DNA from 4 places in the Clostridium sediminicola genome. Region 1 is predicted to be linked to each of the others. Evidence: riboswitches for the same ligand, from Rfam matches in the RefSeq annotation. Region 1 holds a riboswitch; each other region holds the start of a gene.
The links. Region 1 has a riboswitch for S-adenosylmethionine ahead of ACQ3F0_RS22780 (O-acetylhomoserine aminocarboxypropyltransferase/cysteine synthase family protein). Riboswitches for the same ligand answer to the same signal wherever they lie in the genome.

Region 1 (2,204 bases):
TGAACTGCTCTTTCCTTTGTCATAACAAATATATTTTCTTTTTTTAGTGTATCTATTGCAGGTAAGTGTTTTGGTACAACAATTGACATATAAACAATCCCTTTCCTTAATAGCTAATTACTTATTATCCGTTGTATTTAGCTATTTCTAAGTGCTTGATCGAAATCTTCAATTAAATCATCTATATCTTCAATACCTACAGATACCCTTATTAAATCTGGTAATACACCTGCTGCTATTTGTTGCTCTTCTGTTAATTGTCTATGCGTTGTACTCGCTGGATGAAGTACTGATGTTCTAGCATCTCCTAAATGTATAACAAGTGCTGCTACTTTTAGATTTCGAGTGAATTCCTTAGCAGCCTCTATGCCACCTTTTATACCAAAAGTCATTATTCCACTTGCCCCAAGTGGTAGATACTTCTCCGCTAATTCATTACTTTTATGACTTTTTAGTTTTGGATAACTAGCCCAATTTACTTTTGGATGATTTTCTAAGAAAGAAGCAAGTTTCAAAGCATTTTCACTATGTCTTTCCATTCTAAGATGAAGAGTTTCCAATCCATTATGCATAATAAATGCATTAAACGGACTCAAACAGCATCCTAAATCTCTCAAAAGCTGTACCCTTGCTTTTGTAATAAATGCAGCTGCCCCAAATGTCTCTGCATATTTCACCCCATGATAACTAGGGTCTGGCTGAGTTAATTCTGGATATTTCCCATTATCCCAGTCAAAGTTTCCACCATCAACAATAATTCCACCTAAACTTGTAGCATGCCCATCAATATATTTTGTTGCTGAATGCACAACTATATTTGCCCCATGTTTCAATGGATTACATAAATAAGGAGTGGCTAATGTGTTATCAACTATAAATGGTACCTTCATTGTTTCTGCTACCTTAGCAAATTTATCAAAATCTAAAACATTAAGTCCAGGATTTCCTATTGTTTCTCCAAATATGGCTCTTGTATTATCTTTAACTTTGCTAGCTATTTCATCATAGCTAGCATCTGGATTGACAAATGTAACTTCTATTCCTAATTTCTTAAGGGTAGATGCTAATAAATTCGTAGTTCCACCATAAATTGTCGATGCAGCAACAATATGTTGTCCTGCTTGACATATATTAAGGAAAGTAACTAATGATGCAGATTGCCCCGATGATACTGCAAGTGCTCCTACTCCACCTTCTAGTAAATTAACTTTCTCCTCTAATGCCCCCACAGTAGGATTACTGATTCTTGAATACATATGTCCCTCTCTTTTTAAGTCAAATAAATCAGCTACCTCATCAGGATCAGAATATTTATAAGTTGTACTTTGATAAATTGGTAAAACTCTTGGCTCACCAGATTTCGGATCATAATTCCCTTGTATACAAATAGTCCCTTTTCTAAATTCCTTTTGCATAATAAAGCCCCCTTTTTTATTAGTTAACAGTTTACAGTACTCAGTTATGCACACCTTTCACTTACGTGAAAGCTTTTAATTTAATAAACTCTCATTAACTGCTAACTGTGCATTGTGCACTAAATATATCTATATCTATATCTACATAGTAGTATATCTTTATTTATACACACCATACACTTTATAATAAAAAAACCACTTCTCTGATAAGAAGTGGTAGATTATACAGTATTATTGTATCTCTCTTTACCTCTTCTCATCTCTCAGGATTATTCCTGTAAGAATTAGCACAATTCCAATTTTATATCTTTCAATTCAACTATTGATTTATACCCAGTCAGAACTCGTTAGTGCATAAATCAAGTCCCTCAATAGAATCTCTTAATATAACAATTGGCTGTTGCCGGGTTTCATTGGGCTCATCCCTCCACCACTCTTGATAAGAATATAGTTTTTTATTTAAAAACTATTTTACATCTATTTTTCAAAAATTTCAAGTTTTTTTTTGCAAAATTGCAAAAATTATTTTTACTCATCAAAATATTTATTTTTATAGTATCATCCTAGCTGTTTAGGAAAAAATAATATTACATTCTTTAAAATTTACTTCAAAGAGGGGCTTTATGTGAAAAATGATGAATTAAAGGTTATAAAAAAAGCAATTATCCATGAAATTGAAGGTTATGAATTTTATAAATTAGCTTCTGAAAAAGCTGACAGTTTAGATACAAAAAATGCATTTATAGAGTTAGCAGACGAAGAATTGACTCATATTGAATGGTTGAAGAA
Region 2 (2,204 bases), on a different contig from region 1:
TTGTTAAGTTCTTCCCATGGAAGCTCTAAATCATTTCTACCAAAATGACCATATGCAGCTGTTTGTTTGTATATAGGTCTTCTTAATTCCAATTCCTCAATAATAGCCCCTGGTCTTAAATCAAATACTTTATTTATAATCTTAACAATTTCTTCTTCATTTAATTTTGAAGTACCAAAAGTATCTACTGTTACTGAAACCGGCTGAGCTACGCCTATTGCATAAGCTAGTTCAATTTCTAATTTATCAGCAATTCCAGCAGCAACTAAGTTTTTAGCAACCCATCTAGCTGCATAAGCTGCTGATCTATCAACTTTAGTACAATCCTTACCAGAGAATGCGCCACCACCGTGTCTACCCATTCCACCATAAGTATCTACAATAATTTTTCTACCTGTCAACCCTGAATCACCCTGAGGCCCTCCAATTACAAATCTTCCTGTTGGGTTAATGAAAAATTTTGTTTTTGAATCCAACCATTCAGTTGGTATAATTTGTTTTACAACATTCTCTATTAAATCTTCTCTGATTTTTTCTTGAGAAACCTCTGAGTCATGTTGTGTTGAAATTACAACAGTATCAATTCTAACCGGTTTATCATCTTCATATTCTACCGTCACTTGCGTCTTACCATCTGGTCTTAAATATGATAAAGTCCCATTCTTTCTAACTTCTGTTAATCTTCTTGATAATTTTTGTGCTAAACTTATAGGTAAAGGCATATATTCTTCAGTTTCATTACTAGCATAACCAAACATCATACCTTGATCTCCAGCTCCTACCGATTCCACATTAGCTTTTTCACCTTCTTTAAATTCTAAGGCATTATCAACTCCCATTGCTATATCAGCTGATTGTTCATCAATAGAAGTCATTACTGCACAAGTATCACAATCAAATCCATATTTAGCTCTCGTATATCCGATTTCTCTTATAGTATTTCTCACTACTTTTGGTATATCAACATAGCAATTAGTAGATATCTCACCCATTACCATTACCATTCCAGTTGTAACAGCCGTTTCACACGCTACTCTTCCATTCGGATCTTTCTCCATAATCGCATCTAATATAGCATCTGATATTTGGTCACAAATTTTATCTGGATGTCCTTCTGTAACAGATTCAGATGTAAATAATTTTCTCATAGCCATCGCTCCCCTCAAAAATTAAACCTCTTCAATAATTATCGAAGAGGTTGTGAACTGAATCGTCACTTATCTCGCAGTTTCCTGCAGGATTTAGCACCTTGGTACAAATTAGTACTGGTTGCTGGGCTTCACCGGGCCATTCCCTCCACCTCTCTTGATAAGTATTAAGAGTTTTTTATTTTATTATCAAATCGTAATTATAGTAACACAGTAAAAAATAAGTGTCAATATAATTTTTTAATAAAAGTAAAAAACATCAATATTTAAATTGATGTTTTTGGTGGAGGAAGATGGATTCGAACCATCGAAGCTAACGCAACAGATTTACAGTCTGCCCCCTTTGGCCACTCGGGAACTCCTCCAAATAATATTTATTTTTAAACTTAACCCAATTGTATTTTTGAATGGTGGGCACAACAGGGCTCGAACCTGTGACCCCCTGCTTGTAAGGCAGGTGCTCTCCCAGCTGAGCTATGCGCCCATTCATTAAATGGTGGAGGAAGATGGATTCGAACCATCGAAGCTAACGCAACAGATTTACAGTCTGCCCCCTTTGGCCACTCGGGAACTCCTCCACAATTGGTGCTGGCACCAGGACTTGAACCCGGAACCTACTGATTACAAGTCAGTTGCTCTACCAGTTGAGCCATGCCAGCTTATTAAGTTGTGTCGGTATTTAATTCGCCGACGAAATATAGTATAACTAGTTATTAGATATATTTCAACCTCAGTATACGCCCATTATCGACTATTAAATCAACCTTTCTTTATAATCCTTCTATATACTAGCTATTTCTTATATAATCATTTCCCTTTTTTATAACAATTTTTATATTATCACTATATAAAGAAATAAATTGCTCACTCGTAAAATTTAACAAATAAATTATTCTTTATGAAAAACAATTTCTATACTATAATAGTTCATATCCCCTTATAACGAGGAGATGTTTTTAAAAGATGTTAATAATACTTTTCTAGTTCTCAATTGAAATAAAATACGAACCAAGTTAGTTAAGAGTTAATGAACTTTTGCTATGCAAAAGAAATCAT
Region 3 (2,204 bases), on a different contig from region 1:
AAGGTATCTTATATATCAAATGGAGAAGGGAATGAAGGGGTTAATGTAGTAGATGTAAAAACAAAGAAAAAATCATTGATTTCTGCTGGAGAATATTATATGCCTGTTGCATGGAGTCCATCTGATAAAAAAATAATGCTTCATAGTAAAAAGTCAAAAAATAATGGAAGATTATTTGATGAAATAGATGTTATGAATGTAATTACTTTAAAATAGCCCATAGGATTTAGATAATATGGTTTAATCTAAAAAATATATAGATTTTATAATTTAAAATTCTTCATAATTCCTTGATATTTTATTAGTAATATTATCTCATAAGATAAATACTTACAAAATAGAAATCAAAGGAGTGTGAAATAATGAATAACTTTAAGAAACTTATAATTCCAGGAACAATTGCATTAAGCGTATTGGGAGCATCAACTGCTTTTGCAGCAGGAGCTACATCTACAAATCTATGGAATGACATTAGTAAAGGAGTTACTATGGAACATAGAGGAAGCCTTAAAGGTGGATTTGAAAACAGAGAAGATAGAGAAGCATTAAGAATTGAAAGACAAGAAACAGAAGGAGAAATAATTAAAAAAGCTGAAGAATTAATTCCTGGTGTTGCTGAAAAAATTGAAACCGTTAGAACAGAAATAAATACAGCACATGATGGTATGAAAGAAAAGATTGATGATATTAAAGAAAAAGTAGAAAGTGGAGAAATCACTAGAGAAGAGTTAAGAGAAAAGCTAGGAAATAAAATGGGTAAATTAGGTCATGGATCTAAAGAAGAAAGAGCTGCAAATCCATGGAGTGAGTTAGAATCAGCTATAGAATCAAAAGATAAAGAGGCTACTCAAACAGCAGTTGAGTCGATCTTAGAACATATGAATGAACATTTGACTTCAATTAACGAAAAACTTGATGCTTTATAATAATAAAACAAATAGTAAAACACCTTATTTTCAAATAATAAAAAATTTGAAGTAAGGTGTTTTATTTAATTTAACAATGTTATTATTTTTGAAAATGTACTTCTATAAGAATCAGTAATATAGAAAATTCGAAAAATATTTCAAAAAATCAAAAGATATTTAAAAAATATTGACATTATGATTTAACAATTATATAATTAAATACATAAAATAAATAAGAATCTTATCAAGAGCGGTGGAGGGACTGGCCCTATGAAACCCAGCAACCAGAAGGAAACTTCGAAGGTGCTAAATCCAGCAGGTTATTACCTGACAGATAAGAATAGAAGCTGTAAATATAGCCTTCTTGCATTATCTGCAAGAAGGCTTTTGCTTTTGAATTAAAAAGGGGGACTAAGATGTTAAAAAAATCATGTTTTGAAATAGTAAATGTTGAAGGAGGTTTATATGCATATAAAGGATTTATATTCTAAGAAAAAACCAGTGATATCATTTGAAATATTTCCACCGAAAAGGGAATGTAATGTTGATACAATATATAATACTGTGGAAGAATTTGCAAATTTAAATCCAGATTATATAAGTGTAACCTATGGGGCCGGTGGAGTAGGAAGTGATAAAACAGTAGAAATTGCATCAATGATAAAAAATAAATATAAAATTGAAGCACTTGCTCATTTAACATGTTTTGGATCAAGTAAAGAAAGAATTGCTTTAAAAATAGAAGAATTAAAAACCAATAACATTGAAAATATTCTTGCTATGAGAGGTGATATTCAAGAAGAAATTATTTTGAAAAGTAATACAAAATATAATTATGCGACAGACTTAATTAAAGATATAAGAAAGTTCGGAGGATTTTCTATAGGTGCGGCGGCATATCCAGAAGGACACATAGAATGTGATGATTTGAGAATTAGTTCAATACATCTTAAACAAAAGGTTGATGCAGGCGCTGATTTTTTAATAACTCAATTATTTTTTGATAATGAACTTTTTTATAAGTTTTTAAATTTAAAAGAAAAGCTTTCCGTAAAAGTACCTATTTCTGCAGGTATAATGCCAATACTTAACAAGAAACAGGTGCAAAAAATGATATTTATGTGTGGCGCATCTTTGCCATCAAAGATTATAAAGATTTTGCATAAATATGAGAGTAATCCTGATAGTTTAAGAAGAGCAGGAATAGAATATGCAGCTGAGCAGGTAATAGATCTTATTGCTAATGGAGTAGATGGAGTGCATATATATACGATGAATCAACCGGAAATAGCAAGA
Region 4 (2,204 bases), on a different contig from region 1:
TAACAATTAAATCACCTCAACCTTCAAATTATTCATATTTAAATACTTTATTGAAGATAGAACATCTTTTTCTTGTCCAGAAATTTTTACTACAAGATGTCCTAAATTAGTATCTTGGATATTTTCAATATTTCCAGCTAATATATTTACATCAACATCATGTTTTTTTACCATATTGGAAATAATCGGTTCTTCGGATCTATTTCCCAAAAAAGATATTTTTAGTACATTTTCATAAATCTCCTTATTTTTGATTAGAATCTCTTTAGGAACATAGAGAATATCATCCTCTAGAAAACTTTTTAAAGTTTCAGTTTTAGGATTTGAAAATACTTCTATAACGCTACCGGCTTCTACTATTTGTCCATTTTCCATTACTGCAACCTTGTTACATATATTTTTAATAACATTCATCTCGTGTGTAATAACAATAATTGTTATACTAAATCTTTTGTTTATACTTTTAAGAAGATTCAATATAGATTGTGTAGTATTGGGGTCAAGTGCCGAAGTAGCCTCATCACACAAAATTATTTTCGGATCATTTGCTAGTGCTCTAGCTATACCAACTCTTTGTTTTTGTCCACCTGATAATTGGGAAGGATATACATCTTTTTTATCAAAAAGATCTACGACTTCCAAAAGTTCTTTTACTTTTTTATCTATCTCTGTTTTTTTTAGCCCAGATATTTTTAAAGGAAAAGCAATGTTTTCATAAACTGTGGAATTCATTAACAGATTAAAATTCTGAAATATCATCCCAATTTTTTTTCTTGTTTCTCTTAACTCCTTTGGATTTAGCTTTGTTATATCTTTTTCATTTATTAATATCTCTCCACTTGTAGGTTTTTCTAGCATATTAATGCATCTAACAAGTGATGATTTTCCCGCACCACTTAGCCCTATAATTCCATATATATCTCCATCTTCAATTTTCAAGCTCACATTTTTTACGGCATCCAATGTACTGGTTTTGGATATATATGTTTTACATAAATTCTTAATTTCTATCAATCCATTCTCCCCCTTGATTATCATGTTACTTTTTACATTAAAACAAAAGACCTCTTTCATACCGAAAGAAGTCAATATATCTTAACATTATCTCTCAGCAAATGCTGTAGGACTTGGCACCATTACAAAAATGCTGGTTGCCGGGCTTCACAGGGCCTATCCCTCCACCTCTCTTGATAATTTTATTATTTAATTTTTGAACAATAAAAAACTTCTTTCATTTCACCGAAAGAAGTTGGATTCAAATCACATTATCTCTCAGCAAATGCTGTAGGACTTGGCACCGTTGCAAAATGCTGGTTGCCGGGCTTCACAGGGCCTATCCCTCCACCTCTCTTGATAATTAATATTCAATTTAAGTACATAGAGTATTATATTAAACATAAAACAAAATGTCAACATTTAATTTATTATTGGAGCACTTCTCTAAATTTATTTTTTATTTCTTCTAAATTTCCCAAATAATTTTTTGCTAAAGGAGCTACTTTAACTGTTACTCCCCCAATTTCTTCAGCAATAGTTTCTGCTTGTTTACTATCAAATTCTTCTTGGTAAAAAACAACTTTTATCTTCTCTTTTTTTGCAAAATCAATAACTTCTTGTATTTTCCTAACAGTAGACTCCTTACCATCATCTTCTATTGCAATCATATTTAACCCGTAATCTTTTGCGAAATATCCAAAAGATGGATGATAAATAATAAATGAGTTGTTCTTTATATTATTTAATGATTCTCGTATTTCTTCGTCTATTTTTTTGATTTTAGCTATATATTCTTCAGAATTTTTAATATAAGAATTTTTATTATTGGAATCTACTTTAATTAACTCATCTCTTATACATTCTATCATAAGTATAACTCTTTTAGGTGATAGCCATATATGAGGGTCTTTAGCACTATGTTCTACACTTTGGAAATATAGATGAGGATAAACCTCCTCAACTTTGTTATCTAGTGAAATTATCAATATGTCTTTATTAAAGTCTCTGATACTAGGCAAAATATTAACTTCTTCAGTTGATACTCCAATAGAAAAATACATTTTAGCTTCACTTAATTTAGCCATTTGTTTAGGTGTTGGCTGGTAATTTGCTGGACTATATCCAGGAGGAATCATAGTGATAATATTTACATTATCACCTGCCACAGCCCTAACAAATGTTTCTTCTGGTACAATAGAAACTGCAAC

Region 2: linked by a shared signal. The riboswitch ahead of metK (methionine adenosyltransferase) and the one ahead of ACQ3F0_RS22780 (O-acetylhomoserine aminocarboxypropyltransferase/cysteine synthase family protein) in region 1 are both predicted to bind S-adenosylmethionine.
Region 3: linked by a shared signal. The riboswitch ahead of metF (methylenetetrahydrofolate reductase [NAD(P)H]) and the one ahead of ACQ3F0_RS22780 (O-acetylhomoserine aminocarboxypropyltransferase/cysteine synthase family protein) in region 1 are both predicted to bind S-adenosylmethionine.
Region 4: linked by a shared signal. The riboswitch ahead of ACQ3F0_RS08735 (methionine ABC transporter ATP-binding protein) and the one ahead of ACQ3F0_RS22780 (O-acetylhomoserine aminocarboxypropyltransferase/cysteine synthase family protein) in region 1 are both predicted to bind S-adenosylmethionine.

Annotation. Positions count from the first base shown of each region.
Region 1 covers NZ_BAABMF010000021.1:76,188-78,391, reverse strand. Annotated here, with positions in the region: gene metA (homoserine O-acetyltransferase MetA) at 1-89, opposite strand, end outside; gene ACQ3F0_RS22780 (O-acetylhomoserine aminocarboxypropyltransferase/cysteine synthase family protein) at 138-1,415, opposite strand; SAM riboswitch class I at 1,669-1,861, opposite strand; gene ACQ3F0_RS22775 (ferritin family protein) at 2,041-2,204, shown strand, end outside.
Region 2 covers NZ_BAABMF010000002.1:164,641-166,844, forward strand. Annotated here, with positions in the region: gene metK (methionine adenosyltransferase) at 1-1,148, opposite strand, end outside; SAM riboswitch class I at 1,215-1,315, opposite strand; tRNA gene ACQ3F0_RS04510 (tRNA-Tyr) at 1,430-1,513, opposite strand; tRNA gene ACQ3F0_RS04515 (tRNA-Val) at 1,557-1,632, opposite strand; tRNA gene ACQ3F0_RS04520 (tRNA-Tyr) at 1,643-1,726, opposite strand; tRNA gene ACQ3F0_RS04525 (tRNA-Thr) at 1,732-1,807, opposite strand.
Region 3 covers NZ_BAABMF010000015.1:59,782-61,985, forward strand. Annotated here, with positions in the region: gene ACQ3F0_RS19750 (TolB family protein) at 1-216, shown strand, start outside; gene ACQ3F0_RS19755 (hypothetical protein) at 363-926, shown strand; SAM riboswitch class I at 1,147-1,249, shown strand; gene metF (methylenetetrahydrofolate reductase [NAD(P)H]) at 1,374-2,204, shown strand, end outside.
Region 4 covers NZ_BAABMF010000003.1:417,468-419,671, forward strand. Annotated here, with positions in the region: gene ACQ3F0_RS08730 (methionine ABC transporter permease) at 1-6, opposite strand, end outside; gene ACQ3F0_RS08735 (methionine ABC transporter ATP-binding protein) at 7-1,014, opposite strand; SAM riboswitch class I at 1,099-1,197, opposite strand; SAM riboswitch class I at 1,263-1,360, opposite strand; gene ACQ3F0_RS08740 (metal ABC transporter solute-binding protein, Zn/Mn family) at 1,425-2,204, opposite strand, start outside.